3 regions of the Streptomyces dengpaensis genome follow, and region 2 is predicted to be linked to each of the others. Evidence: predicted binding sites of a transcription regulator. Region 2 holds the regulator's gene; each other region holds the start of a gene.
The links. Region 2 encodes HspR, which represses chaperone genes until heat shock. Its sites were predicted from a motif close to TTGAGNNNNNNNNNCTCAA; they were not measured.
Positions count from the first base shown of each region.

Region 1: a site for HspR is predicted at 4,065-4,083, ahead of lon (endopeptidase La). Genes of this name have one in related genera too.
Region 3: a site for HspR is predicted at 3,004-3,022, ahead of dnaK (molecular chaperone DnaK). Genes of this name have one in related genera too.

Region 1 covers NZ_CP026652.1:2,853,690-2,863,768, reverse strand. Annotated here, with positions in the region: gene C4B68_RS12965 (multifunctional oxoglutarate decarboxylase/oxoglutarate dehydrogenase thiamine pyrophosphate-binding subunit/dihydrolipoyllysine-residue succinyltransferase subunit) at 1-151, opposite strand, end outside; gene C4B68_RS12960 (HAMP domain-containing sensor histidine kinase) at 432-1,574, opposite strand; gene C4B68_RS12955 (response regulator transcription factor) at 1,655-2,392, opposite strand; gene C4B68_RS12950 (spermidine synthase family protein) at 2,506-3,183, opposite strand; gene C4B68_RS12945 (DUF6236 family protein) at 3,363-3,965, shown strand; gene lon (endopeptidase La) at 4,110-6,536, shown strand; gene C4B68_RS12935 (lysozyme) at 6,651-7,469, opposite strand; gene C4B68_RS12930 (MarR family winged helix-turn-helix transcriptional regulator) at 7,744-8,259, shown strand; gene C4B68_RS12925 (protein phosphatase 2C domain-containing protein) at 8,262-9,047, opposite strand; gene C4B68_RS12920 (sensor histidine kinase) at 9,416-10,079, shown strand, end outside.
Region 2 covers NZ_CP026652.1:4,079,508-4,089,586, forward strand. Annotated here, with positions in the region: gene C4B68_RS18680 (sugar ABC transporter substrate-binding protein) at 1-474, opposite strand, end outside; gene C4B68_RS18685 (PA14 domain-containing protein) at 814-3,234, shown strand; gene C4B68_RS18690 (Uma2 family endonuclease) at 3,269-3,859, opposite strand; gene C4B68_RS18695 (ATP-binding protein) at 3,856-4,329, opposite strand; gene C4B68_RS18700 (helix-turn-helix domain-containing protein) at 4,576-5,457, shown strand; gene C4B68_RS18705 (DUF397 domain-containing protein) at 5,467-5,667, shown strand; gene C4B68_RS18715 (hypothetical protein) at 6,095-6,322, shown strand; gene C4B68_RS18720 (heat shock protein transcriptional repressor HspR) at 6,384-6,836, opposite strand; gene dnaJ (molecular chaperone DnaJ) at 6,842-8,023, opposite strand; gene grpE (nucleotide exchange factor GrpE) at 8,057-8,758, opposite strand; gene dnaK (molecular chaperone DnaK) at 8,755-10,079, opposite strand, start outside.
Region 3 covers NZ_CP026652.1:1,378,803-1,388,881, reverse strand. Annotated here, with positions in the region: gene C4B68_RS06305 (hypothetical protein) at 1-64, shown strand, start outside; gene C4B68_RS06300 (alkaline phosphatase family protein) at 141-2,234, shown strand; gene C4B68_RS06295 (OsmC family protein) at 2,493-2,918, shown strand; gene dnaK (molecular chaperone DnaK) at 3,069-4,940, shown strand; partial or broken gene C4B68_RS06285 (SAM-dependent methyltransferase) at 4,949-5,191, opposite strand; gene C4B68_RS06280 (helix-turn-helix domain-containing protein) at 5,233-6,099, opposite strand; partial or broken gene C4B68_RS06275 (helix-turn-helix domain-containing protein) at 6,223-6,402, opposite strand; gene C4B68_RS06270 (4a-hydroxytetrahydrobiopterin dehydratase) at 6,614-6,919, shown strand; gene C4B68_RS06265 (class I SAM-dependent methyltransferase) at 6,925-7,668, shown strand; gene C4B68_RS06255 (class I SAM-dependent methyltransferase) at 8,029-8,937, shown strand; gene C4B68_RS06250 (SDR family oxidoreductase) at 9,100-9,801, shown strand; gene C4B68_RS06245 (aldo/keto reductase) at 9,857-10,079, opposite strand, start outside.

The DNA.
Region 1 (10,079 bases), 1.2 Mb from region 2:
ACCAGGCTCGGTCTACCGAATTGGGGTCCTGGAGGTACTGCTGATAGATCTCGTCGACGAGCCACTCATTGGGACCGAACGCAGCAGCGGGACTCTTCCCGGCTTGGTCATCGGTCGAGATGCTCGAGTTACTGGGGGACTGTGGCGACACGGCGGTAACCGCCCTCTTCCGCTTCACAAGGTGATGGACAGCGGGAATTAAGGCTACGCCTCCATGGCCGAGAAGGTCAGACCGGGCCGTCCAACGTCGTGTAAGTCACATCGAAAACCGCGTTTCAGTCGTGGAAATGGCGGGAAACAGGCGGGGTTCCGCTTCGGAATGGGTATGTCGATCCAGGGTCGCGGTACGACTCACGCGGCCCTCTGCCTGATCACACGTGTCCGCCAGCGGCGACACGGATGAATCTTGTGGCTCCGGCTCGAACTTTACGTCAACTTGGCAGAGATGGAAGCCCGGGAAGGGTGACCTGAATCCGGCAACCCCGCTGGGATTCGGCCACACCGATCCGGCCGCCGTGCAGATCGACCGCCCAGCGCGCGATGGCCAGGCCCAGACCCGTACCGCCGTCGCTGCCCGGGCCGTGCGGCGAGGGGACCCCGCCCCGGTTGAACCGCTCGAAGACCCGGTGCCACTCCGTCCTGGGAATGCCGGGCCCCTCGTCCAGGACCTCCAGGGCCAGCGACTCCGGGTAGTCGCCCCGTCGCGCCTTCACCGTCACCCGGCCGTGCGGCGGGCTGTGCTTGACCGCGTTGTCGATCAGATTGGCGACGACCTGGTGGATCCGCTCCGGGTCCGCGTGCGCGGTCAGCTCGGGCGGGGACACGTCGAGGTGCAGATGGACGTCGGTGCGCGTGTGGCTGCCGGAGCCCGAGGCGATGCCCGCGCGCGCGGAGGAGACCATGTTGGCCTCCTTGAGCACGCCCGAGAGGTACGGCCACACCTCGAAACGCCTCATGCGCAGCGGTATGACGCCGTTGTCCAGCCGGGACAGGTCAAGGAGCGTCTCGACGAGACGTCCGAGGCGTTCCGTCTGCTGCAGGGCCGTACGCATCGTCTCGGGGTCGGCGGCGGAGACGCCGTCCACGACGTTCTCCAGGACCGCGCGCAGGCCCGCGATGGGGGTGCGCAGCTCGTGCGAGACGTTCGCGACGAGTTCCTTGCGCTGGCGGTCCTGGGCCTCCAGCTCGTCGGCCATCAGGTTGATCGTCTCGGCCAGGTCGCCCAGCTCGTCACGGCGGCTGTCGCTCACCCGGCGCGTGTAGTCGCCGTGCGAGATGGACCGGGCCACCGCGTTCATCTCGTCCAGCGGGGCGGTCAGTGAATGGGCCACGAACTGCGTTATCAGCAGGGTGGCGATCATCGAGAAGACGGTGATGAAGCGCAGCTCGGTCTCGGTGCGCATCGCGATCATCATCAGACCGGTGGTGATGAGCACCGAGATGACGACGAGTGCGCCGAGCTTGGTCTTGATGGAGAAGGGGCGTACGCCCCCCCAGGGACTCGCGCTGCCGCGTTCCCCGAGGCGCTCTCCCGAGCCGCTCGGCCCGAACACGTGCTTCCCGGACCCGCCCATCACACCAGCCCCCTCACTTCAGCCTCACGAAAGTCCCGAAGGTTCCGAAGGTCCCGAAGATCCCGGCGAGAGCCGGGCCCTCAGGGCGTCGGGGTCTCCAGCGCGTAGCCCACGCCGTGCACCGTACGGATCCGCTCGGCGCCGATCTTCCGGCGCAGCGCCTTGATGTGGCTGTCCACGGTACGGGTGCCGGAGGCGTCCGCCCAGTCCCACACCTCGGCGAGCAGCTGCTCGCGCGAGAGTACGGCACGCGGGGTGTTCGCCAGGCAGACAAGGAGGTCGAACTCGGTGGGCGTGAGGTGGACGTCCTCGCTCCGCACCCGCACCCGGCGCTGCGCGTGGTCGATCTCCAGCTCGCCGAGGCGCAGGATGCCGCTGCGCGGCGTCGTGGCGGCCAGCGCGGCGCGCTCCACCCGGCGCAGCAGGACGTGCACGCGCGCGGCCAGCTCACGCATCGAGAACGGCTTCGTCATGTAGTCGTCGGCGCCGACACCGAGCCCGACCAGCATGTCGGTCTCGTCGTCGCGCGCGGTGAGCATCAGCACCGGCACCGGGCGCTGGGCCTGCACACGACGGCAGACCTCCAGGCCGTCGAAGCCCGGCAGCATGATGTCGAGGATGAGCAGGTCGGGCTGCCAGGCCTCGGCGGTGTCGACGGCCGCCGGACCGTCGCCCGCGGTCTGCACCAGAAATCCCTCGGCACGCAGGCGGGCCGCGATGGCGTCGAGGATCGTGGGGTCGTCCTCGACCACCAACACCCGGCGTTGAGCGCCGGGGGTCGCCGTCGTGCCGTTGTGGGAGGTGTGTGTCTGCTCCATCGCCCGCCCCTGAAGTGTGCTTTCCGGAATCCGTGGGGTGATCCCATGACTGCGCTTGACGCTTGAATGATCCGCGTCAGGGCAGCAGCGTACGGGCAGGCACCGCAGCTCGGCTATCCAGGTCTGACCGCGAGGTGCACGACGTCCGGAACGCCCCGGGCAACCGGGATCTCTTCGGTACGCACCCGCTGGAACTGGGCATTCCGCAAGCTTCCTTCAAATTCCGGAGAGGGCTGCGCCGACCACACCGCGAGCACCCCTCCAGGCCTCAACGCCCTTGCGCAGCTTGCCAGTCCGGCCTTCGAGTACAGCCCGTCGTTGTCCTCGGTGACCGTCCAGCCGGGCCCGTTGTCGATGTCGAGGCACAGCGCGTCGTACGTGGCGGAAATCTCATTGACGTAATCGAGCAGATCGGCCTCGACGACTTCGGTACGCGGATCGGCGATGGCCTCGGCGGACAGCGCGGACAGCGGTCCGTCGAGGTGCCAGTCGATGACGGCCGGCTCGCGTTCGACGACGGTGATGCGCCCCCACCGGGCATCGGCGGCGGCGTGTGCGAGCGAAAACCCGACGCCCAGGCCTCCGATCAGCACACTCGGCTCCGCCCGCCCGTCCAGCGCGCCGTACGCGGCGTCGACGAGCAGCCGCTCCGAGCGGCCGTCGGACGTGTCCATCAGGAAGCACCCATTGGCGATGATCTGCAACAGCGCGCCATGGCGCCGCAGCACGACCTCGCCGTACGGGCCGTCCCGGCGATCGATGACTACGGGGGTGTCGTACGAGGCAGTCATGGTCCCCATCCTGGCAGTTTCACCAGGATGGGTTGCCGAAATTAACGCTTCGGTGTCCGCGTCGGTGCCTCCCAAGTCCCCCTGGGATTGCCGCGAACCGGCTTGCGCGTGGCGCGAGCGGGAGCACGCTGCCACCCTGGGGCTCCGGCCCGCCGGGCCGGGCGCGAGAGGGGGGAAGCGTGCTGCAGCGCATCGGGCTCTACTACCCGTACATCAACTTCAGAGACGAGCGGTGGCTGAAAACGGCCGCGCTCTACTGGCCTCAGCTGGCCCGGATCGTTCCGGCACGCTTCCCGACGACCGACTCCGACACCGTCCGCGCGCTCGCGGAAGAACTCGACTTCATCGTTCCGGTCGAGCCCGCCTCGTCCACGCTCGGAGTCTCGTCCGCCTTCCTGGACGTCATCGCGGCGCACGCGGAGGACCTGCGGCAACGGTACGGGGCCGCCGCGGGACCGCACCCGCGCAGCCCGGCCTACCTTCACCGGGACGAGGTCGCCGCGGAGGTGCGGGAGGCTCTGTTCGACGCCGGGATCGCCGTGCCCTCCCGGGGGACACGCTTCTCCGAGCCGGGCGTGGTCGCCGGCCCGCTGATCAGTTCGGCCGCCGGCGTCACCTTCGCCGTCGCCGGCCTGGCCCGGACGGCGACCGGCGAACGCCAGGCCCTGCTCGCCTCCTCGCCCTCCGCGTACCTGCTGTCCGTGGAGAAGGGCCTCGAGACAAGGTCCCTCATGCGCCGCTTCTTCCGCCAGCCCTCCGCCCGGGGCGGCGGCATCACCTGAGGGCGCCCGCCCGGGGTCACCACAGCCGGTAGCGGGCCAAGGACGGCGCGATCGCTGAGAGCGAACAGAAGCCGGGGAACAATAGGGTGCTCACAAGCATTGAGTCGGTTTAGCTCAACTTACTTCATTGTCGAGGGGAAGATCATGGCTGCCGACTCCACGATGTCCACACCGCTGACCCTGCCCGTGCTGCCGCTCGACGACGAGGTCGTGCTGCCCGGCATGGTGGTTCCGCTGGACCTGAACGACACCGATGTGCGCGCCGCGGTGGAGGCCGCGCAGGCCGCCGCCCGTACGACGGCGGGCAAGCCGCAGGTGCTGCTGGTGCCCCGCGTCGACGGCACGTACACCGGTACGGGTGTGCTCGGCACCGTCGAGCAGGTCGGCCGGCTTGCCGACGGCGACCCGGGCGCGCTGATTCGCGGGCGTGGACGCGTGAAGGTCGGCGCGGGAACGACCGGTCCCGGCGCCGCACTGTGGGTGGAGGGCACCCGGGTCGACGAGACCGTGCCCGACCCGCTGCCCGGCCGGGTCGCCGACCTGGTCAAGGAGTACAAGGCCCTCGCCACCAGCTGGCTGCGCAAGCGCGCCGCCTGGCAGGTCGTGGACCGCGTACAGCAGATTGATGACGTTTCCGCCCTTGCCGACAATTCCGGTTACTCTCCGTTCCTGTCGCTGGAACAGAAGGTGCAGCTGCTGGAGACCGCCGACCCGGTCGCCCGCCTGAAGCTCGCCACCGAGCAGCTCCGCGAGCACCTCGCCGAGCAGGATGTCGCCGAGTCCATCGCCAAGGACGTCCAGGAAGGCGTCGACAAGCAGCAGCGCGAGTTCCTGCTGCGCCGCCAGCTCGAAGCCGTACGCAAGGAGCTGCGCGAGCTCAACGGCGAGTCCTCGGACGTGGACGAGTCCGACGACTACCGGGCCCGTGTCGAGGCCGCCGACCTCCCGGAGAAGGTCCGCGAGGCCGCGCTCAAGGAGGTCGAGAAGCTGGAGCGGTCCAGCGACCAGTCGCCCGAGGGCTCCTGGATCCGCACCTGGCTCGACACCGTCCTCGAACTGCCGTGGAACGAACGCACCGAGGACGCGTACGACATCCAGGGCGCCAACGCGGTCCTCGACGCCGAGCACGCCGGTCTGGAGGACGTGAAGGAGCGGATCACCGAGTACCTCGCGGTGCGCAAGCGCCGTGCCGACCGCGGACTGGGCGTCGTGGGCGGCCGTCGCGGCGGTGCCGTGCTCGCGCTCGTCGGCCCGCCCGGAGTCGGCAAGACATCGCTCGGCGAGTCCGTGGCGCACGCCATGGGCCGCAAGTTCGTCCGCGTCGCCCTCGGCGGCGTACGGGACGAGGCCGAGATCCGCGGACACCGGCGTACGTACGTCGGCGCGCTGCCCGGCCGTATCGTCCGCGCCATCAAGGAGGCCGGGTCGCTGAACCCGGTGGTCCTGCTGGACGAGATCGACAAGGTGGGCTCCGACTTCCGCGGCGACCCGGCCGCGGCCCTGCTGGAGGTCCTGGACCCGGCGCAGAACCACACCTTCCGCGACCACTACCTGGAGGTCGAACTCGACCTGTCCGACGTCGTGTTCCTCGCGACGGCGAACGTCCTGGAGGCCATCCCGGAGGCCCTGCTCGACCGTATGGAGCTGGTCCGCCTCGACGGCTACACCGAGGACGAGAAGGTCGTCATCGCCCGTGACCACCTGCTTCCGCGCCAGCTGGAGCGGGCCGGCCTGGAGAAGGACGAGGTCACCCTCGACGAGAGCGCGCTGCGCAAGCTCGCGGGCGAATACACGCGGGAAGCGGGTGTACGCAACCTGGAGCGGGCCGTCGCACGACTGCTGCGCAAGGTCGCGGCCCAGCACGAACTGGGCGAGCGGGAGCTGCCGTTCACCGTCACCGACACCGATCTGCGGGCTCTCATCGGCCGGCCGCACCACGTGCCCGAGTCCGCCCAGGACCCGGCCGAGCGCCGTACGGCGGTGCCGGGCGTGGCCACGGGCCTCGCGGTCACCGGCGCGGGCGGCGACGTCCTTTACGTGGAGGCGTCGCTGGCCGACCCGGAGACGGGCGCGGCAGGCCTGACCCTGACGGGCCAGCTCGGCGACGTGATGAAGGAGTCGGCGCAGATCGCGCTGAGCTTCCTCCGCTCCCACGGCGCCGAACTGGAGCTGCCGGTGGGCGACCTGAAGGACCGGGGCGTGCACATCCACTTCCCGGCGGGCGCGGTGCCGAAGGACGGCCCGAGCGCGGGCGTCACGATGACGACGGCGCTGGCCTCGCTCCTGTCCGGCCGCCCGGTCCGTACGGACGTGGCCATGACCGGCGAGGTCTCGCTGACGGGCCGGGTCCTGCCCATCGGCGGCGTCAAGCAGAAGCTGCTCGCCGCACACCGGGCGGGCGTGACGACGGTCGTCATCCCGAAGCGCAACGAGCCCGACCTGGACGACGTCCCGGCCGAGGTCCTGGACAAGCTCGACGTCCACGCCGTCACGGACGTCCGCCAGGTCCTGGAACTGGCGCTGACACCGGCGACGAACGGTGCGACGCAGGAGCTTCCGGTCGCGGTGTGACGGACGCTTCCGGAAGAGCGGAGGCCCGGGTCCCGTGAGGGAGGCCGGGCCTCCGCCGTACGCGCGCATACGTCAGCCGGTTGTGTGCCGTATGTCAGCCGGTCGGGCCGTATGTCAGCCGTTGGCGAGCGCGATCACGCGGTCCAGTGCGCCGTTGAACTTGTTGTGATCTCCGACGACCGGCCCCGACGACGTGTACTGCCACATCGTGTAGAAGGACCAACCCGCCGGCAGCGTCCCCACGGTCGAGGCGTACCGCGCGATCCACAGCGGGTTGCCGGCCCCGAAGCCCGCGTAGTTGCCCGTGCACTGGGTCCACCAGTTGGTGGCCGTGTAGATCACGGCGTCGCGGCCGGTGCGGGCCTTGTACTGGTTGAGGAAGCTGCTGATCCAGGTGATCATCGTGCTCTGCGACTTGCCGTAGCAGGCGGCGCCGTACGGGTTCCACTCGATGTCGAGCGCGCCCGGCAGCGTCTTGCCGTCCCGGGACCAGCCGCCGCCGTGGTCGACGAAGTAGTTGGCCTGGGCGGCGCCGGTCGTGGTGTCCGGGGTGGCGAAGTGGTAGGCGCCGCGGATCATCCCGACGTTGTACGAGCCGTTGTACTGCTGGGCGAAGTACGGGTTCGTGTAGTACGTCCCCTCGGTCGCCTTGACGTAGGCCCACTTGACCCCGCTGTTCCACAGGGTCGACCAGGCGACGTTGCCCTGGTGGCTGGAGACGTCCACGCCCTCCGTCTGGGTCGTGTCACCGGTGGCGGGTGTGCCGTGCCGGCCGTCGTGCGCGATGACACCCATGCCCATGTGGGCGGAGCCCCGGGCGGGGGTGTCGGCCGCGGAGGAGGGGAGGGTGTACAGCAAGGAGAAGGCCGCGAGCAGGATCCCTACCGCGAGCAGCCGCAGGCGGCGGGCCGTTCCGGGTCTGTGCACGGGCATTGCGTGCCTCCGAAGAGATCGGTGGTGCACGGTGGTGCTCGGTGGGGGGAGCTGACGGCACGCGCCGGGCCGTGGGCGGCCAAGTCCTCGTCGACTTGTCGATGGCGTGGGCATGCCAGAGTTGCCGTAACGAAGCTACGCACGGAGAAGTGGGCGCGGGAAGAGGGCCTCGAGGCTGCCGTTGGTCTACGCCTGCGAAATACTGGCGGAGCTGCGGCAATGGCGAGTTTTGACGGAAACTTTCAGGATCGGGAAACCGGGGCAGGGGTCTGACGTGCACGAGGGCGGGAACGGCGAGCGGCAGGGTGCCGCGTCCGGGGCGTCGGGACGCGGTGGGGACCAGTCCGCCGCGCACGGCGGCGGGGAGCGGGAGTTCCTGTCCCTGGAGCGCGAGTTGACCGTGCTCCTGCGCCGAGCCCGCGCCAGCCAGGGTGAGATGGCCCGCGAGGTCCATCCGGACCTGGAGTCCGCCGCGTACGGACTCCTCGTACGCCTCGACGAATGCGGCCGCCAGCGTGCCACGGATCTCGCCGGCTACATCGGCGTCGGCAAGGCCACGATGTCCCGCCAGCTCCGCGCCCTGGAGGAACTCGGCCTGGTGGCCCGCGAACCGGACCCCGCCGACGGCCGCGCCTGGCTCGTCCACCTCACCGAGGAGGGCCGCACCCGCGTCAGCCGGGTACGCGAGGCCCGCCGCGCCCGGTACGTCCGCCGGCTCGCCGACTGGGACCCCCACGAGGTCGCGGAACTGGCGCGGCTGCTGCACCAGCTGAACGACATGGAGAAGTAGCGTCACGGCTCGACGTACACGACCGTCGCGTCGTCGTGTGTCTTGCTCCGCCGCAGGAACACCCGTTCCGTGTCGGCGCGTTCCAGCGCCCGTACGCGATCGATGACGGCCTGGGGGCCCTCCTTCCGTACGAGGGCGAACAGATCCGGCCAGTCGCCCTCGCGGAACTTCTCCACCCAGCGGGTGGCGCCGTCCGTCAGGGCGGCGAGAGCGCGGACATCCGCCCGGGGGAGGACGCCCGTCACCGCGCGGGAGGCCACCGAGGGGTCGGCGGCCGCGGTGAAGAAGCCGCCCTCCTTGTTGCGGACGGTCGCGTCGGCGACGGCGTCCGTGGCGAGGGAGGCGCGGGGGAGGCGGTCGAGGCGGTCGTCCAGGAGCGCTGTGACCTCGCCCGTCGGGGACTCCACCAGCAGGGCCGAGTCGGACAGGACCAGGTACTCGACCGTGTCGGCGGACCACCGCGCGAGGACCACGGTCGCCTGGGGCGTGCGTGGGTGAGAAAGGTCACAGGATTTGGCATGGGCGTCGGCCACGCGGCGAATGGCCCGCGAGAGGATCTCCGGGAGCGTCAAATCCCTGAGCGAAAGGGACAGTTCGGTCAGGGCTCCGCCGAGCCGGGAGGCGAACCAGGCGACCGAATGCAGACAGCCGTAGTCGCCCCGAGGGGGTGTCACCCCGTCGAGGACGACCAGGGCACCTCCCTGTCCTGAGGCCGGAAGTCCGACCGATGCGAAGTCCTCATTGGGGCGGTCCGGGTCGCCGGGCTCCGAGGCGAGTTCAGTGCGCATTCGGCCAGTGTGCACGACCTCTTCACAAGGTCCACAAGAGGCTGGCATCGGTCGCCGAACGGCTGCGGACCGGCGGTCAGGCGCCGGGTTTGACACGGAATGATCGGCTCCGGTGAAGCGTGGCGGCGAATAGTGCCAAAGCCTGTCGCCGACGTCCAACCGGCTCGCGGGTCAAGACCGTCGCGCCCGCCGGAGGAACTTGCCCGCCAACTCCCCTCCGGGGTTCACTCCTTCAGGTGGCGGGCCGGATGATGCGGGACCACTGCCCACCGGCACTGGGAGGGTCGGGAGCCGTACCGGGCGGACGCCTCCGTTGACGGAACGTCACCCGGGCCCATGGGTACACGAGTACAGGAATGCGAGCACCGGTGCAGAAGACGCGGCCGAGGCGCACAGGCAAGCAGACGGCCTCCACGGGAGGCGCCACCGGCGCCACCGGCGACGCCGTCCACTCCGCGGGCAAGGGTCGGCCCGCCCACGTACGTAACCGGCTGATCGTCGCCGTGGCGGTCGTCGCGGCCGCCATCGCCGGCGCCGGTGCCCCCACGGTGCTGGCCGCCTCGGAACAACTGAACGACACCCAGAACCTGGTGACGCTCGCCCAGCGGACCCAGCAGGCGCTGACGCTCGCGCACTCGCTGGCCGACGAGCGGGACGACGTCACCGCGTACATCGCCGCGGGACGACCCAAGACCAAGGCTCCCTCCGAGCAGCACAGCGCGCGCGTCGACCGGCAGGTCGAGGAGCTGCGGGCGGACGACGACGCGCCCGCGTCGCTGCTCAAGGACTTCGACGCCATCGCCTCCCTGCGCCGAGCGGCGCTCACCGGAAAGAGCAGCGCTCTCGACGCGCACCAGGCGTACTCGGCCGTCATCAGCGAACTCCACGCCCTCGCCGAGGACCTGGCCGACCGGCTGCCGCCCCGCGCGGATTCCGGCGCGCACGCCCTCGCCGAGCTGGACTCCGCGGTGCAGCAGTCCGCCGCCGCCCGCGGCCTGCTCCTCGCCGCCCTGAGTATCCCGCGTACGACCC
Region 2 (10,079 bases):
CTTCTTCGAGGCCGAGTCGCTGCCCAGCGCCCCGACGAGCTCCTTGCCCTGGACCTCGCCGACGAGCTCGTTGTCGAAGGAGATGTACGCGTCGATCGGCCCCTCCGCCAGGCGGTCGTACGCGATGACGGGGATGCCCGCGTCCTTGGCGCTCTGCACGCCGCTCGCGATGGCCTTGGAGTCCACCGCGTCCACCAGGAGGACGTCGACCCGGTCATCGATCATGCGCTGCAGCTGGCTGCTCTGCTTGGCCGCGTCCTGCTCGGCGTTGGCGTAGACGACCTCGCCCTTGCCGTTGGTGAGCTTCTCGACCTGCTTCTTGATGATGGGGTAGTCGAACTTCTCGTAACGGGAGTTCTCCTTCTCGGGAAGGAGCAGGCCCACCTTGACGTCGTCGCCCTTCGTGGGGCTGGCCTTGGAATCGCTGCCACCGATCCCGTCCACCACGCCGCAGCCGGCGAGGGTGACGGACATCGCCGACGCGGCCAGGGATATGACGACGCGGCACAAGCGGGTGTTACGAGTGTTCACAACAGGCGCCTTCCGGGCAGGGTTGCAGCTTTGAGACCCAGGTGGCTGAAAGCCAACGCGGTGATCACCTCAGCGTCAAGGAGTGCGCACTTAACGAGATGGCAACAGCGATCTGTGTGCTCCGAGTGAACATGATGGGAAGAGCTCACGTCCCGCCTTTCATCAATCCCCTCAGCTTCACCTTCTGTCATCCATCGCCGTACAACCAACTCCCGTTCCCAGGAGTCCTGATCGTCGGCGGTTTCCCTCGCCGTCCGACGATCAGGACTCCTGAAGGAACGCATGAACCCAGCCAGAGGCACGACGGTCACGCTCTCCTCCGCCCTCGTGCTCGCCACCGCGGGCGGCCTGCTCACCGCGGCCGCCGCACCCGCCTCCGCCGCGACGACCTGCACCTCCCCCGTCTACAAAAGGGAGTTCTACGCGAACACCACCTTCTCGGGCACACCGAAGAAGACGGACTGCGACTCCGCGATCGACCAGAACTGGGGCTCCGGCGCCCCCGCTTCGGGCCTTCCGAAGGACAACTTCGGCGTCCGCTGGACGGTGACCCGCGACTTCGGTTCCGGTGGGCCGTTCTCCCTCCCGGTGAAGGCCCAGGACGGCATCCGCGTCTACCTCGACGGCGTCCGCAAGGTCGACCTCTGGAAGAACGTCTCCACCACACAGTCGAAGACCGTCAACGTCACCATCCCGTCCGGCAAGCACACCCTGCGCGTCGACTTCGTCAACTGGACGGGCAGCGCGGTCGTCTCCTTCGCCTACCTGCCCCGCACGTCGGCAACCGTCGACACGGTCAAGCCGCTTGCCCCGACCGGAACGTCGGTCTCGTACGACACTGCCACCAGCAAGGCCAAGATCACCTGGTCCAGGAACAAGGAGATGGACCTCGCCGGCTACCGGGTGTACCGCCGTCTCAAGGGCAGCACGAGCTGGCTGAAGCTGGCCACCACGACAGCGACCTCGTACACCGACACCCCGCCAACGACCGGCGCGACGTACTACTACGAGGTTCGCGCGTACGACAAGGCGGGCAACACGTCGGCCGGTTCGGCGGACCAGCCCGTCGTCACCGTCGACCGGACCCCGCCCGCCGCCCCGTTCGTCGAAATGGACGCGTGCCCGGACGACCAGCCTTTCGCGGGACCGGAGTTGGTCACCACCGCGGCGAACGCCGCCGACATCGCCCGGTACGAGGGTCAGCGTCTCGACCCCGCCACCAACACCTGGATCACCGTCCACACGGGCGCCAAGGGCGCGTTCTGCGACACCGGCCAGCCCGCCGACGGCGGCAAGGCGACCTACCGGGGCCGGGCCCGTGACGCCGCCGGGAACTGGTCCGCGTACTCGGCCGCCACCACGTTCACCACCTTCGACCTGACGCCGCCGCCGACCGCCGCCGACGCCGACATCGCCTACGAGTCCGGCGTACCGCACCTGGTGTGGTCACCCGTCGACGGGGCTGCCTCGTACCAGGTCCTCCAGTACGACCCGGCGACCGGCGGCTACCTGAACGCGCTGGCCAGCGGCTCCACGACGACCCGCACCGACGTGGTACCGCGCCAGCAGGCAGCGATCGCCGACACCTACCGGTACGTGGTGCGCTCGGTGGACGCGAAGGGCAACGCGGCCGCCCCGGTGGAGGTCACCCTGCGGATGGCCGAACGCCCCGAGGCCATCCCCGCCTTCAGGACCACCGCGCACAGGTTCGACGAGGGGGTCATGATCGAGTGGAGCAGCGCCGACCCCTGGACCTCCGACCAAGGCCCGCTCCCCACGTACCGGATCATCCGCACCGACCCGGCGACCGGCGAGAGCACCACGGTGGACCAGTGCAAGCCGAACATCTGGCCGGCCGAGCCGCTCGGGCCCCCGTCGACGTACTGGACGTGGGCCGGTAGCGACGCCCCCGGGTACGCCGGCCGCACGCAGACCAACGGCACCTGCTGGGACGTCTCGGGCGAGTCCGAGACGACGTACGAGTACCGGATCGTGACGATCGACCCGTACGGCCACGCATCACAGCCCGGCCCGGCCGCCACGGCCACCACGCCGGACACCCGGCGCCCGGCCCCGGTCGGGAACCTGACCGCGGAGCAGATCCCGATGGGTGTCCATCTGACCTGGACGCCACCGGCCGACGACGACGTCACCGAGTACTACGTATGGCAGGGCGTGGTCGACCCGGACACGGGCGAGACGATCTGGACGAAGAACTGCTGGACGGGAAGCTCACTCGCCAAGACCGAGATCCTCTGCCCGACGGTCCCCGACGGCGCCACCCACGTCTACCGGGTCGCCGCCGCCGACGGCTCCGGCCTGTACCGGGACGAGGGCCCCGACTTCTTCCACACGTCCGACATCTCCGTCACCTTCCCGGACACCCGCCCGACGGGCTGGACCGGGACCACCGTCCGCGAGGACCAGTACCCCGAGCTGTACGTCGGCTGCTCCGAGAGCTCGGGCCTCGGCGACTGCTCCCGCCTGAGCGCCTACCGCGTGGAACGCTGGGACCCGGCCACGGCGTCCTACCTCACTCTCACCTCGGGCCAGGTCGGCACCGGAGGCGCGTACTACATGGACACCACCGTCCACGAGGACCGGTGGGGCCTGTACTACTACCGCGTCGTGTACCTCGACGCCGTCGGCAACGAAGCGGCGAGCCGCTCGCAGGCGTACGGCATCTGGGAGAGCTGGCTCTGACGCTCTGACAGCGTGATCGTGATACGCCCGCCCGTCAGCCCCGCTTAGGACCCGTGATCGCCTCGCCGATCACGAAGCCCTTGGCGGGGCCTTCGGGGATCGTGACATCGGTGCCGTAGGGGACACGGTGGATGTCCTCCCAGTCGGCTTTGTCGGGGCGTGGCCCGGTGAAGAGGGTGACGGCGCCCTGGCCGTCGTAGTCGTCGATGAGGACGTACACGGGGATGCCGGCGCGGGCGTATTCGCGGCGCTTGCGGATGCGGTCGCGGTCCTGGTCGCTCCTGCCGGGCGAAACCACCTCGACGACCATCGAGGCAGCGGCCGCCTTGATCCCGAGACCGTCCTCGTCCTCGATCAGCTCCGCATCCAGAGGAGCCACAAGGCCGTCCGGAATCCACGCCTTACGTGCGTGGATCACGGACGTGACGTTCCAGACGCCGTACTCGCCGTCCTCCAAGAAGATCTGCAGAGCGCACCAGACGCGGTTGACGACCCGGGCATGTGCGAAGCGACGGAGGGGCGAGACCTCGATGGCTCCCTCGATGATCTCAGCGCGGTAGCCCTCGGGGAGTTCCATGGCCTTCCACAGCTGCCACAGCCCCTCGTCCAGGTCGGACACGTTCACAGGCGACACCCTCTCCTCACGTGCCGGCTGGGTGTGCCCGGAGGCCGGCAGCCCAACTCGAACCACACCCCCTTCGCGTACCGCCCCGCCCTCTCTTCGGCGACGCCCCACACGTCCGCCATCTCCGCGACCAGCGCGAGCCCCCTCCCCCAGCACGCGACGACCCCCGCGACGGGGTGCGCCAGAACGGGCGGATCAGGACTCTCGTCGAAGACGCTGACCCGGAAGCGGGCCGGAGTGAGCCGGACGCGGAGCATGGTGGCCCCCTTGGTGTGCAGGTGGACGTTGGTGACGAGCTCCGAGGTGCACAGGGCGGCGGGCATGACGAGGTGCTCCCGGTCGTGAGTGAAGAGGACGGCACGCACGAAGTCCCGGCACACGCGGGGTGCGGTGGCGTCGCCGGGGGTGAACAGGCTGTAATCGTGGGTGAGTTGAGCGGGACGGTGGGCTGCACGGCGGGATGGGTCCATGGGTGTCGGCTCCTGTGGGGGGCGAAGGCTTCCGTTACCCCGCGATGGCATTGCCCGCGCACGCCTGGGGGGAGGGGCGGGTGCTCTGTCGGCTTATGGGCAGGGGGAGTTGACCGGTGTCGGTGCGTAATCGACACTGCACTCACGGTAGAGATATGGGGCTCTTATGCGCAACCTGTTCACCGCTTTCGGTGGACCAACTCACCGGAACCATGCAGACTTTGGGCGAGCCAGCAAGGAGACCCTGTGGGACTGCGCACGAACATCAGCGAGCGCCAACGACGACTCGGCTTCGAACTCAAGCAACTACGCGAACTAGCAGATTTGAGTTCCGGTGAGGCCGCCGAGCGCGTCGGCATGAGCCGCGGGCAGCTGAGCCATATCGAACTGGGTCGCACCTCCGTTCTGACGGAACGACTAGTTGATCTATGCCAGGCATACGGGTGCGCAGATGAGCCCTACATCAAGGCATTGATCGCCATGTCCGAGGCATCCGGTAAGGGCTGGTGGACCGCCTACAAGAAACACCTCGGGTCCGGCGCACTCAACCTGGCCGAACTGGAGGATGGCGCCGAGTCCCTACGAGTGCACCAATCCCTGTTCGTTCCCGGCCTGTTCCAGACCGCCGACTACGCACGGGCCATCTTTTCCAGCCCCAAGCTGGGCTTCGGAAACATCGAGGAGGCCCTGATGTTCCGCATGGAACGGCAGCGCATCCTCACCCGCCAGAACCCGCCCTCTGTCCATGCCGTGATTCACGAGGCGGCGCTGCACATGCGGTTCGGCAGCGTCCAGGTCGTGCGCGAGCAGTTGCTACGGCTCATCGAGTTGGCCCGCCTGCCCAACGTGACCATCCAGATCTATCCGTTCAGCGCCCAGGCGTACGCGGCTCTCAGCGGGAACTTCGTCCACGCCATCCCCGGCACTCCACGGCTCGGCACCGTGATCCTTGATCACGCGACGGGTTCCGACTACCTGCGTGAGCAGGCACAACTTCAGCGGTACAGCGCGCTGTTCGCGCGACTGGCCGAGAACGCCCTCAGCCCTGTCGACGTATCGTTGGCCCCTGAAGCACACTCGGTGAAGGACTCGCTGGCGCTCATCCAGCATTTGCTCTACACGCTCTAGGAGGCACGGATGTCCGAACTGAACTGGCAGAAGTCAACGTTCAGCGGAGGCCCCGAAGCCGACTGCCTCTACGTCGCCACCGCCCCCGACGGAACGATCCGCCTCCGCGAAAGCGACACCCCGAACGTCATCCTCTCCACCGCCCCCGAAGGCCTGGCCGCCCTCCTGCGTCACCTCCGTACGGCCATACCCCCGATCCAGGAGCGCTGAAGAGCCACCCTCAGGGCACGGCCCCGCCAAGGCCGGCCTTGACCCATGACCCCGCTCATTCTTCCGCGTCCACCGCCTCCACCCCCTCCCTACGGCGCCTGCCCCGCAGCCCCTCAGATCCCCGCACAGGCTCCCCTAACCTCGGGCGGTGCGGCATGAGTTCGCGTACGGTCGCGTCGCCCGCGCCCACGATCGGGAGCGGGTGGGCATACGGATCCCCGGCGGCCGGGGCAGGAACCTGCGGGAAATGCAGGAGGTCGGCCATAGCGGACAGGGGGTCCGGGTCGGCGGGGTGGCCAGCCGCAGGTGGGCGCTCCTCGCTCGCCTGGACCGCACGCGCATGCTCCTCCCAACCGGTGCGGTACCAACGGAGGTGGGCCTGCTGCACCTCGTCTTCGGTGAGGATGCGGACGCCTTCGGGGCCCGCCTGCCGTACCTTCTCTGCCTGCGCCGCTCCGTGGACGTCGGCTTCGCCACCACGCGCGGAGACCTGGCCCTCCTCCTGCAGCGCGCCGACCAGACCGACAAGACCCTCGCCGACCACGAGGAGCGCCTCGACGCCCTGGAACGCACCCGCTGGCCCCTGCCGTCCCTGGCGGCGGTGACGTCCTGCACGGCACTGGCGATCACGCTGTGGGAGACGGTGGGGCACTGAGAACACGAGAAGGGGCCGGGAGGTTCAACCTCCCGGCCCCTTCTCGTCGTACAGGTACGGCTCAGTCCGAGGACTGCTGCCGCTTAGGGCGCCACACCACCAGCGCGCTGGTCTGCTGGACCTCCTGGTACGGGACCAGGTCGCGGCGGTACGAGGCGTGGACGGCCGCCTCGCGCTGCTGCATGGCGGCCGCGGCGCCGTCCACCGCGGACTGGAGTTCGGCGACGCGCTGCTGGAGCGCGGCCACCTGGTTCTCCAGCTCGATGATGCGCTTGATGCCGGCCAGGTTGATGCCCTCATCCTGCGACAACTGCTGGACGGTGCGCAGCAGTTCGATGTCGCGGGCCGAGTAGCGGCGGCCGCGCCCGGCCGTGCGGTCGGGCGAGACCAGGCCCAGACGGTCGTACTGACGGAGGGTCTGCGGGTGCAGGCCGGAGAGCTGGGCCGCCACCGAGATGACGTAGACCGGGGTTTCCTCGGTCAGTTCGTACGGGTTGCGTCGACGGCCGTCCATCGCTCTCATGCTCCCTTCGCGGCCTGGAACAGCTCCGCCCGCGGATCCTCGCCCGCGGTCGCCTCGCGATACGCCTCAAGCGCGTCACGAGCCTTCCCCGTCAGGTCCTTCGGGACACTCACCTCGACGGTGACCAGCAGGTCGCCGCGGGTGCCGTCCTTGCGGACCGCGCCCTTGCCCCGCGCCCGCATGGTGCGGCCGTTGGGCGTGCCCGGCGGCAGCTTCAGGGTGACCGGCGGTCCGCCGAGCGTCGGCACGCGTACCTCGCCGCCGAGCGCCGCCTCCGCGAAGGTGACGGGCACGGTGACGGTGAGGTTGTCGCCCTTGCGGCCGAAGACCGGGTGGGCGTCCACGTGCACGGTGACGTACAAGTCGCCCGCCGGGCCGCCCCGCTCACCGGGCGCTCCCTTGCCGCGCAGGCGGATCCGCTGGCCGTCGCTGACGCCCGCGGGGATCCGTACCTGCATGGTCCGGGACGACTTGGCGCGGCCGGAACCCTTGCAGACCTCGCAGGGGTGCTCCGCGATCAGACCACGGCCCTTGCAGTCCGGGCAGGGGTCCGTCAGGGAGAATCCGCCGCCGGAGCCGCGGGCCACCTGACCGGTGCCCACGCACGTCGGGCACACCCGCGGCGTGCCGTTCGCGTCGCCGGTCCCCGAGCACGCCTTGCAGGGTGCCTGCGAGGTCATGCGCAGCGGAACCGTCGCCCCGTCCACGGCCTCCGTGAAGCTCAGCGTGACCTCGGTGTCGATGTCCTGGCCGCGCCGGGGCTGCGTACGCGTACCGGTGGTCGCGCCGCCGCGGTTGAACAGGCCCCCGAAGACGTCACCGATACCGCCGCCGAAGCCGCCCGCTCCGGCTCCGCCCTGGGCGCCGCCTCCGAAGAGGTCGCCCAGGTCGAAGTTGAAGTTGCCGCCGCCCGCGCCGGGACCCGGACGGAAGCCGCCGTTGCCGAAGAGGGCGCGTGCCTCGTCGTACTCCTTGCGCTTCTTGGGGTCGCCGAGCACGTCGTTCGCCTCGGAGATCTCCTTGAAGCGCTCCTCGGCCTTGGTGTTGCCCTTGTTGGCGTCCGGGTGGTACTCGCGGGCGAGCTTCCGGTACGCCTTCTTGATCTCGGCTTCGGTGGCGTCCTTGGGGACGCCGAGAACCTTGTAGAAGTCCTTCTCGATGAAGTCCTTGGTGCTCATCCTCGACGTCCCTCCTTCCCTATCCGTTCAACGTCAGCCCTCGTCCGGGCCACCGCTCTCCTTGTCGTCGGCCGCCTCGGACGACGCCTCGTCGGCCTTGACGGTCTGCGCACCGGGCTGCGGCTCGGCGACGGCCACCCGCGCGGGGCGGATGGTGCGCTCGCCGATGCGATACCCCGGCTGCAGAATCGCCACGCACGTCGTCTCCGTGACGTCGGGCGCGTACGAGTGCATCAGGGCCTCGTGGATCGTCGGGTCGAAGGGCTCGCCCTCCTTGCCGAACTGCTGAAGCCCCATCTTCGCCGCGACGGTCTCCAGCGACTCGCCGACCGACTTGAAGCCGCCGACCAGTTCGCCGTGCTCCCGCGCGCGGCCGATGTCGTCGAGCACGGGCAGGAGCTCGGTCAGGAGGTTCGCGATGGCGATCTCCTTGACCGCGATCCGGTCGCGCTCGACCCGGCGGCGGTAGTTCTGGTACTCGGCCTGGAGCCGCTGGAGGTCCATCGTGCGCTCGTTGAGTGCCGTACGCACCTGGTCCAGCTGCGCCGTCAGGCCGGCCGTCTGAGCCGCCGCCTGCGCTGCCGTATGGGCTGCCGCCTGAGCTGCTGCCGATGCGTCCCCGGCCGGAGCCGCCCCCTCCTGTGCGGAGGGAGCGGTCTTCGGCTCGGCGTCATCAGGGGTGGCGCCGGAGGGGACGTCGGGCTGCTCGTCGAAGCCCGGGGTCTCCTCCGTCACGCGGCACCGTCCTTACGGTCCTCGTCGACGATCTCGGCGTCGACGACGTCGTCGTCAGCGGCCTTGCCGCCGGGCGTGGCACCCGGGGTCTCGCCACCGGCCGCCTGCGCGGCCTGGGCGTCGGCGTACATGGCCTGGCCCAGCTTCTGCGAGACCGCGGCGACCTTCTCGGTGGCCGTACGGATCTCCGCGCTGTCCTCGCCCTTGAGCGCGGTCTTCAGCTCCTCGACGGACGCCTCGACCTCGGTCTTGACGTCGCCGGGGACCTTGTCCTCGTTGTCCTTGAGGAACTTCTCCGTCTGGTAGACGAGCTGCTCGCCCTGGTTGCGGGTCTCGGCGGCCTCGCGGCGGGCGTGGTCCTCCTCCGCGTACTTCTCGGCCTCCTGGCGCATCCGGTCGACCTCGTCCTTCGGCAGCGAGGAGCCGCCGGTGACGGTCATCTTCTGCTCCTTGCCGGTGCCGAGGTCCTTCGCCGTGACGTGCATGATGCCGTTGGCGTCGATGTCGAAGGCGACCTCGATCTGCGGGACACCGCGCGGGGCCGGCGGCAGACCGGTCAGCTCGAACATCCCGAGCTTCTTGTTGTACGCCGCGATCTCGCGCTCGCCCTGGTAGACCTGGATCTGCACGGACGGCTGGTTGTCCTCGGCGGTGGTGAAGATCTCGGACCGCTTGGTCGGGATCGTCGTGTTCCGCTCGATGAGCTTCGTCATGATGCCGCCCTTGGTCTCGATACCGAGGGACAGCGGGGTCACGTCGAGGAGCAGGACGTCCTTGACCTCACCCTTGAGGACACCGGCCTGGAGGGCGGCGCCGATGGCGACGACCTCGTCCGGGTTCACACCCTTGTTGGCCTCCTGGCCACCGGTCAGCTCCTTGACGAGCTCGGCGACGGCGGGCATACGGGTGGAGCCACCGACGAGAACGACGTGGTCGATCTCGGAGAGGTTGATGCCCGCGTCCTTGATGACGTTGTGGAACGGCGTCTTGCAGCGCTCCAGAAGGTCGGCGGTCAGCTGCTGGAACTGGGCGCGCGTGAGCTTCTCGTCCAGGTGCAGCGGGCCTTCGGCGGACGCCGTGATGTAGGGCAGGTTGATCGAGGTCTCGGTGGACGAGGACAGCTCGATCTTCGCCTTCTCGGCGGCCTCGCGCAGACGCTGGAGCGCCATCTTGTCCTTGGCGAGGTCCACGCCGTGACCGGAGCGGAACTGCTGCACCAGGTAGTCGACGACGCGCTGGTCCCAGTCGTCACCACCGAGGTGGTTGTCGCCGTTGGTGGCCTTCACCTCGACGACGCCGTCGCCGATCTCCAGCAGGGACA
Region 3 (10,079 bases), 2.7 Mb from region 2:
GCAGATGAAGGCCCGGGTCCACCGCCGTCTGTCGATGCCGACGGCCGGATACGACGGCCGCTGAAGCGCGCCCGCCCGTTGTGCCAGGGTGGAAGCAGGCCTCGCGGCTCGTGCGGGCCGGGACGTGAGGTGGACTGGGCGTGGGTGGAGGACGTTGGCGGCGGATCCTCAGCGGAGTATGGCGGAGCATCACGGTGTGGGCCGTGTCGACGGTCACGATGCTCGTCCTCGCCGGTGCGCTGCCCGATTTCCAGTTGCAGTCGGATGACGGGGACAGCGCCACGCAGATCGCGACCACCGCGGCGGCCGGCGCGGGCGTCTTCGGTCTGCTCTCGTCGCTGGTGTGGCCCCTGCTCGTCAGGGCGCTGCTGCTCGTGCCCGCCCTCGTGCTCGGGCTGCTGGTCTTCTTCCTCAACGGGTCCTTGCTGCTGGTCGCCCTGCGGATCAGTCCCTCCGGGCAGGGTGAGGTCGCCCCCGAGACCGCCGTGGTCGTCGCCGCCGCGATGTCCGCCGTCGCCTCGGCCACCGGCGGTGCCCTCGCGGTACGGGACGACGACGCGTACCGGCGCAGGCTGTACCGGCTCGCCGACCGCCGTCGCAGGCGTGCCGACGGACGGGCGGGGCCCTCGACCCCCGGCGCCGTCTTCCTCCAGCTCGACGGCGTGGGCCACGACGTCCTGGAACGGGCCGTCGGCCAGGGGCTCATGCCGACCGTGGCGCAGTGGCTGGGAGGCCGCCGCCCCACTCACCGGCTCATCCCCTGGCGCACCGACTGGTCCAGCCAGACCGGCGCCAGCCAGCTGGGCATCCTGCACGGCAGCAACCACGACGTCCCGGCCTTCCGGTGGTACGAGAAGGACAGCCGCGAGGTCATGGTCTGCAACCGGCCCACCAGCGCCGCCGAACTCCAGCGCCGGGCCGTCGAGCACACCGGCGACGGAGGACTGCTCGCCGTCGACGGCGCGAGCCGCGGCAACCTCTTCAGCGGCGGCGCCGGCCAGCTCGCCCTCGTCCTGTCCGTGGCCGCGCGGCGGGGAAGGGAGAACCGTTCGCGGGCGGGCTACTTCGCGTACTTCTCCGACCCCGCCAACGCCGTTCGTACGGCCATGTCCTTCGTCGCCGACGTCCTGCGGGAGATCGGCCAGTCCATGCGGGCCCGGATCGAGCAACGGCGCCCGCGCGTGAGGCGGGGCGGGCTGTACCCCTTCGTCCGCGCCTTCGCGACCGTCGTCGAGCGGGACGTCGTCGTCGCCGCGGTGATCGGCGACATGCTCGCCGGGCGCAACGCGGTCTACGCGGACCTGGTGGCGTACGACGAAGTGGCACACCACTCAGGGCCGCACAGCCGGGACGCCGAGAAGGTCCTGCAGCGCCTCGACCGGTCGCTCGCGCTGATCGCGAAGGTCGCCGAGCACGCGCCGCGGCCGTACCGGATCGTGCTGTTGTCCGACCACGGCCAGAGCCCCGGCGAGACGTTCCTGACCCGTTACGGACTCACGCTCGGCAATCTGGTCCGCGCGGGCTGCGGGCTGCCCGTGCCGCGCAAGGCACAGAGCACGCACAGCGGTGCCGAGGCGCGGGCCGCCGTACGGGCCGCGCTGCGCAGGCCGGTCGAGGAGGGCGGCGAGCAGCACCGCCCCTCGCGGCGCCGCTCCGAGCCCATCGTGCTGGCCTCCGGCAACCTGGGCCTGGTCTCCTTCCCCGACGTACCGCACCGGATGAGCCGGGAGGAGATCGACCGCCGCCATCCCGCGCTGCTCTCCACCCTCGCCAACCACCCGGGCGTCGGCTTCGTACTCGTCCGCAGCAAGGAGCACGGCGGCGTGGTGCTCGGCGCGCACGGCAAGGAGGTGCCGGTGGACGAACTCGACGACGAACTTCTCGGGCCGCTCGCCGACTTCGGCCCGGGCGCCGCGGACGCCGTACGACGTACGCACGCCTTCCCGCACACCGCCGACATCATGGTCAACTCCTGGTACGACCCCGGCGAGGGCGAAGTCCTCGCCTTCGAGGAGCAGATCGGCTCGCACGGCGGACTCGGCGGGGCCCAGGGCCGGCCCTTCCTGCTCTCGCCGATGGCGCTCTCCGCGCCGGTCGAGGACGAAGCCGAACTCGTCGGCGCGGAGCAGGTGCACCGCGTACTGCGACGGTGGCTGCGCGAGTGCAACGGTCCCCAAGTGCCGCTGATGGACCGCCCGGACGAATCAGACGAGCCGGATGAGCGTGCCGCCTGAGGGTTCGCCGAGCGTGCCGTCCGACGGGGCTCCGACGGGTTCAGCGGGGCCAACCCGCACCGCCGGTATGTGTGCTCTGCCGGGCGCGCGGCTCCCGTTCAGCGCGCGCGGTGCCGTCTTCCGGGCGCGGTGTGCCGCCCTTCCGGGACACCGCGCCCCTTTCGAGTAGACCGCGTCCTTTCCGGGTGCGCCGGGCGCAGGTGTGATCGGATGGTGGATACGGACCCCGAAAACGGGACCTCAGCGAAGGGATTCATCGTGGCAACCACGCGCACCGCACACACCGTGTGGGAAGGCAACCTGCTCGAGGGCAACGGCGTCGTCACCTTCGACTCCTCCGGCATCGGCCAGCAGCCGGTGACGTGGGCGTCGCGGGCCCAGGACGCGAACGGCAAGACCAGCCCGGAGGAGCTGATCGCCGCCGCCCACTCCAGCTGCTTCTCCATGGCGCTGTCGCACGCCCTCGCGGGCGCCGGCACCCCGCCGAGCAAGCTCGTCACCAACGCCGACGTCATGTTCCAGCCCGGTGAGGGCATCACCGGCATCCACCTCACCGTCGAGGGCACCGTGCCGGGCCTCGACAACGACGGCTTCGTCTCCGCGGCCGAGGATGCCAAGAAGAACTGCCCGGTCAGCCAGGCGCTGACCGGCACGACGATCACCCTGTCGGCCAAGCTCGCCTGACGCGCGTACGCCCCTCGATGCCGCGCCCCGCGCCAGGCGACCGGGGCGCGGCTTCGCCGTTTTCGGGATACGTGGAGTGACAGCATTGACAACAGCCCACTCAAGTTTTGTGCTGGAGGTGGGCAAGGGTCCTGGCGGAAGGGGACGGAGATGGCACGTGCGGTCGGTATCGATCTCGGTACCACGAACTCGGTGGTGGCTGTCCTGGAGGGCGGTGAGCCCACCGTCGTCGCGAACGCGGAGGGCGCGCGCACCACACCGTCCGTGGTGGCCTTCGCCAAGCACGGCGAGGTACTCGTCGGCGAGGTCGCCAAGCGGCAGGCGGTGACGAACGTGGACCGCACCGCGCGCTCGGTCAAGCGTCACATGGGCGACGCGGACTGGCGCTTCCCGGACCAGGGCACCATCGACGGCACCCGTTACCGCGCGCAGGAGCTGTCGGCGCGCGTGCTGCAGAAGCTGAAGCGGGACGCCGAGGCCTACCTCGGCGAGGACGTCACGGACGCCGTGATCACCGTGCCCGCCTACTTCGACGACGCCCAGCGCCAGGCCACCAAGGAGGCGGGCGAGATCGCGGGCCTCAAGGTCCTGCGCATCATCAACGAGCCGACGGCCGCCGCCCTCGCGTACGGGCTCGACCGCGGTGAGGAGCAGACCGTCCTGGTCTTCGACCTGGGCGGCGGCACTTTCGACGTCTCGCTCCTGGAGATCGGCGACGGCGTCATCGAGGTCAAGGCGACCAACGGCGACACGCATCTCGGCGGCGACGACTGGGACCAGCGGATCGTCGAACACCTCGTCCAGCGCTTCAAGGCCTCGTACGGCATCGACCTCGGCCACGACAAGATGGCGCTGCAACGGCTGCGCGAGGGCGCCGAGAAGGCCAAGATCGAGCTGTCCAGCTCCTCCGAGACCACCATCAACCTGCCCTACATCACCGCCACCGCCGAGGGCCCGCTGCACCTCGACGAGAAGCTGACGCGCGCTCAGTTCCAGGAGCTGACCGCCGACTTGCTCGACCGCTGCAAGACCCCCTTCCATAAGGCGGTCAAGGACGCGGGCATCAAGCTGTCCGCGGTCGACCACGTCATCCTGGTCGGCGGCTCCACCCGGATGCCCGCCGTCACCGACCTCGTGAAGGAACTCACCGGCAAGGAGCCGCACAAGGGCGTCAACCCGGACGAGGTCGTGGCGGTCGGGGCCGTCCTGCAGGCCGGCGTCATCCGGGGCGACGTGAAGGACGTGCTGCTCCTCGATGTCACCCCGCTGTCCCTCGGCATCGAGACCAAGGGCGGCATCATGACCAAGCTCATCGAGCGCAACACCACGATTCCGACGCGCCGTTCGGAGATCTTCACCACGGCCGCCGACAACCAGCCGTCGGTCGGCATCCAGGTCTACCAGGGCGAACGCGAGATCGCCGCGTACAACAAGAAGCTGGGCGTCTTCGACCTCACCGGGCTGCCGCCGGCGCCGCGCGGGGTGCCGCAGATCGAGGTCGCCTTCGACATCGACGCCAACGGGATCATGCATGTCTCGGCGAAGGACCTCGCCACCGGGCGCGAGCAGAAGATGACCGTCACGGGCGGCTCCGCGCTCCCCAAGGACGACATCGACCGCATGATGCGGGACGCCGAGCAGTACGCGGAGGAGGACCGCAAACGCCGCGAGGCCGCCGAGACCCGCAACCAGGCCGAGCAACTCGTCTACCAGACCGAGAAGTTCGTCCGCGAGAACGACGAGCGCATCCCCTCCGAGACGAAGACGGAGGTAGAGTCCGCCGCCGCCGACGTGAAACGGCTGCTGGAGGACTCCGCCACCGACACGGCCGCCCTGCGCGCCGGCATCGAGAAGCTGGCCACCGTCAGCCAGAAGATGGGGCAGGCGATGTACACGCAGGCCCAGCAGACGCCCCAGGACGAACCGGCCACCGAGCACACCACGGCCGAGGAGGAGGGCGTGGTGGACGCCGAGATCGTGGACGAGGACAAGGACAAGCGCACGAAGGGCGGCGCCGCGTAAAAGTCGGGTCAGGGCTTGCGCGCGACCCCCGCGTACACGGGGACGGGCCCCTCCGCCTGGGCGGCCAGGTCCTCCGCTTCCGGGCGCCATGCGAAGACGGAGACCACACCGGGTTCGAACAGCTCCAGCCCGTCGAAGAAGCGGGAGAACTCGGCGTGGGTGCGCGGGGGGAAGGGGGTGCCGCTCCGGCGGACGAGCCGGCGGGCTTTCTCGACGCCCTCGGGGCTGATGTCCTGCGTGACCTGGGACGGCACCATTCGGTCTTCGGGTGGTGCCTCATGCGGACGGTGTCTCAGAAGTTCTCGCGGAACTCCTGGAGGAGCGTCTTGGTGCGCTGGGCGGTGGCCGCGTGGGCCGTCATGAGGTCGAGGACCTCCAGGTGCAGGCCCACCTCGGCGCGCGAGTCGAGGTACAGGGCACCGGTCACGTACTCGCTGTAGACGATGTCCGGCAGCTCCGGCTCCGCGAAGCGGAACAGCGCGAAGGACGTGTACGTCCCCGGATGCGGGCCCTTCGCGAACTCGGCGACCTGGAGCGTGATGTGATCGCTGTCCGCCGCTTCGAGGAGCCGGTCGATCTGGTTCCGCATGACGGAGGAGTCGATGCTCACGGGCCGGCGCAGCACCGTCTCGTCCATGATCACCCAGAGGTGGGGCGGGTTCTCGCGGGTGAGCAGCTTCTTCTGCCGGTTCATGCGCAGCGCCACATGCCGCTCGATGGTCTCGGGGCCCGTCTGCCCGACCGTCCCGGCCTCCAGTACCGCCCGTGCGTAGTCCTCGGTCTGGAGCAGTCCGGGCATGAAGTGCGGCTCGTACGAGCGGATCATGTGAGCGGCGCCCTCCAGGCTGACGTGCATGCTGAACCAGTCCGGCAGCACGTCGTGGAACCGCTGCCACCAGCCGGGCCGGTTCGCCTCCTCGGCCAGCGAGACGAAGGCGGCCACCTCGGCGTCGGGCACGCCGTACGTCGTCAACAGCACCTGCACGTAAGGGATCTTGAGGGCGACCTCGGCCGCCTCCATCCGCCGCACGGTCGCCGGGGCGACCCGCAGCACGCGGGCCGCCTCCTCCCGCTTCAGACCCGCGGCCTCCCGCAACTCCTGCAGCCGCCGCCCCAGTACCACCTGCCCCACGGTGGGCGCAGCCCGCCGCTCACTCACGCCACGCCTCCCCAAGCGCCGAAGTACCCGAGCAGTGTGTCATGTCCGCCCGGTTTTGGGACTGACGGTTGATCAAGAGTTCTGTGAATGCAGGTACTTGGCCGTCGCAGGGTCGGCCGGGAGGCTGGGGCGGGAGCGGCCCGTCTCGATGAAGCTGATGTGCCGGGCCGAGGAGCCCGCGCGCAGCGCCAGCTCCAGCTGGCTCACGCGCCGCTGCTCGCGCCAGGCGCGGAGCAGGGGGCCGATGCCCTTCTCGGGAGCGGCGGTTGGGGGCGCGGGGGCGTCGGACGCGGCAATGCTCATACGGTGACCGTAGTCGAGGGTCCGGCGACCGTCGGGGGGTTTTCGCCCCCTCCGCCCCTGCCCTTCCCATACCTGGGGGCTGCCGCCCCCAGACCCCCGCTTGTCGCGCTGACGCGCTCGTCCTCAAACGCCGGACGGGCTGTTCCCAGGGGGCTGTGGCAGGGTGAGGAGCAGAGGAATCCGCAGTCGCGTCGTAGGAAGGAGCGAGGTCATGGCCGTCGAACCGTTGTCGCAGAAGGAGATCGAAGAGCGGCTGGCGGAGCTGCCGGGGTGGTCGCTGGAAGGGGACCGGCTTGCGCGTTCCTATCGGCTCCGTTCGCACTTCGCGGCAACCGCGATGGTCGTGCACATCGCCCAGGTGCAGGAAGAGCTCGATCACCACTCGGACCTCACGCTCGGCTACAACACCGTCTCCCTCACCGTGAACACGCACAGCATCGGCGGAGCCGTCACCGAGCTCGACTTCAATCTCGCCCGCAGGGTGGAGGAGCTGGCCGCGGGGCACGGGGTGCGTTGACGCGGGTGCTGGACTACGACAAGGAAGCGGAGCAGTACGACGCGACGCGGGGCGGTGAGCCACGCGCCGCCGCGGCCGCCCGCGCCGTGCTCGGCCTGGTGCCCGAGGGCGCGCGCAGCCTGCTCGACGTCGCCTGCGGCACCGGGATCGTGACCAGGCGGCTCGCCGCGGACCGGCCCGGGCTGCGGGTGACGGGCGTGGACGCCGCGCACGGCATGGCGGTCAGGGCCGCCGCGCGGCTGCCGGGTTCCGTCGTCCGGTCCGACGGCCGTCGGCTGCCGTTCCCCGACGGGACCTTCGACGCCGTCACCAGCGTGTGGCTGCTGCATCTCGTCGACGAGCCCGAGGGCGTTCGCGCGATCGTCGCCGAGTCCGCCCGCGTGTTACGGCCCGGCGGCGTGTACATCACCACCGTCGACAAGGCCGCCGCCCACGACGTGGGCAGCGACATCGACGAGGTCCTCGGCCCGCGGCCGCGCCGGCCCGCCAACGACGCCGCTCGGGTCGTGGAGGCGCGCGCCGCCGAGCAGGGACTGGTTCCGGCCGGGCAGGCGCGCTTCGCCGGTCACGGTCAGGGCCGCAGCCCACGCAGCACGGCCGCCGACCTGCGGCGCGGCTGGTTCACCCAGCTGCCGCCCGGCGACCCGCTCACCGAGCGGTTCGTCGCGCGGCTGGTGGGACTGCCGGACCAGGACCGGCGCCGCGCCGATCCCCAGTTCGACCTGAGGGCCTTCACGAAGGCCGCGTGAACTCCATGACCCAGTTCGTCACGCACGTCCTCTCCCCGTCCACCGAGAACGCCTGCTCCCGGACCGGGGCCGGGGGGCGGTTTTTCGCCCCCTGCGCCCCTACCCTCCCCACTCTCGGCTTCTCCCCCAGTGCCTTAAGGGCCTGGGAGGTACCCCCAGAGCGGGGGACCCCCATCGTCCTTGGGGGCTGCCGCCCCCAAACCCCCGCATCGCGCTAACGCGCTCGTCCCCAAACGCCGGACGGGCTAGTGATAGCCCCTCCGGCGGGCTCGGCCGGTTTGCTGTTTGAGCAACACGACTGGCCGTTTCCGGGAGTGGCGGAGCACGCTGTCGGCATCCCGGAACGAGAGGCTCGCGACCATGGCACACCACCACCACGATCACGCTCAGACGGCGCACCACCACGACCACACACAGATCGACTTCGCGGAGATGCTCCCCCTGCTGGAGCGGGAGGCCGACCTGTACGCCCCGATGTACCGGCAGGCGGCGGACTGGCTGCGGGAGCGGCAGCCCGAGCCCGAGCTGATCGTGGACGCGGGCAGCGGCCCCGGCGTCATCTCCTGCCTCCTCGCCGACGCGTTCCCGCAGGCCCGGGTCGTCGCCGTCGACGGTGCGGAGCCGCTCCTCGAAGCCGCCCGCGCCCGCGCCGAGCGGCTCGGCATCGCCGATCGCTTCAGCACGCTGGAGGCCGAACTCGCCGACGGCCTCGGTGACTTGGACTACCGCGCCGACCTGCTGTGGGCCAGCAAGTCGCTGCACCACGTCGGCGACCAGCGCGCCGCCCTCGCCGGCTTCGCGCAGGCGCTCGCGCCCGGCGGCACCCTCGCTCTGCTGGAGGGAGGCCTGACCGCGCGCTGCCTCCCGCGCGACATCGGCATCGGCCGCCCCGGACTGCAGTCCCGTATCGACGCGGTCCATGAGGACTGGTTCACCGAGATGCGGGCGACGCTGCCCGGATCCGTCCGGGAGAACGAGGACTGGCCCGGCCTGCTCGCCGCCGTGGGCCTGCGCCCCACCGGGAGCCGCACCTTCCTGCTCGACCTCCCCGCCCCGCTGTCGCAGGAGGCCCGCGCGTTTGTCGTGGCCACATTCCAGCGCCGCCGGGACTTCCTCGGAGAAGTCCTCGACGCGTCCGACCTCGCGACCCTCGACCGGCTCCTCGACCCGGACGACAAGGAGAGTCTGCATCACCGCCCCGATGTCTACCTGCTGTCGGCGCAGACCGTCCACACGGCGCAGCGCGGCGAGGGCGCACCGGCGCAGTGAACTCAGCGTCAACTCTCCTGTGAACGTCCGTGGTTGAGCAGCCGACTGTGATCAGCAAGGGCCCGGCCGGGCGAACACCGTGACCTGCCCGCGGGTCTTGACTTCGAGAGTGCTCGAAGTGATGAACTCCCCGCGTTCACCGCACACAAATGGGGGTAACCAATGACCGACTCTCCTGTCGCACTCATCACCGGAGGCGGAAGCGGTATCGGCGCCGCGGTCGCACGGCGGCTTCTCGATGCCGGGCAGCGGGTGGCCGTCACCGGTCGCGGCGAGGAGCGGCTGCGCGGATTCGCCGAGGAACTCGGCCGTCCCGAGGGCCTGTTGACGATCGTCGGGAACGCGGCCGAGTACGACCAGGTCCAGGCGGCTGTCGAGATGACGCTCAAGGAGTTCGGGCGGCTCGACACCGTGGTCGCCAACGCCGGTTTCGCCACGCATGACAGCGTCGCCGCGGGTGACCCCGCCGGCTGGTCCGAGATGGTGCTCACCAATGTGCTCGGTCCCGCCCTGCTCATCCGGGCCTCCATCGACGCGCTGAAGGAGACCAAGGGGCGGATCGTGCTGATCGGCAGCGTAGCGGGCCACGTCTTCACGCCCGGCAACCTTTACGGCGCGACCAAGTGGGCCGTGACCGGCCTCGCGGAGAACGCGCGCCGTGAGGTCACCGAGTACGGCGTCGGGGTGACCCTGATCTCCCCGGGCCGCGTGGAGACCCCGTTCTGGGACAGCTACGGCAGCCTGCCCCCGGGACATCTGCTCACCGCGGACCAACTTGCCGAGTCGATCGTCTGGGCGATCGGGCAGCCCAGCGGAGTCGACGTGAACACCGTGGTGGTCCGGCCGATCGGCCAGCCCAACTGACAGAAAAGCCCGCCCGGATCGCGTCATCCGGGTGGGCCTTTCCGGGTGTTGGGGCTCAGCCCATGTCGAACGTCGCCGGGTCCGGACCCAGGCGGCGGTCCTCGTTCAGTGCCGAGATCGCCGCGATGTCCTCGACGTCCAGCGAGAAGTCGAAGACCTCGATGTTCTCCTTGATCCGGGACGGGGTCACGGACTTGGGGATCACCACGTTGCCCAGCTGGAGGTGCCAGCGGAGCACGATCTGCGCCGGGGTACGGCCGTGCTTCTGAGCGATGGCG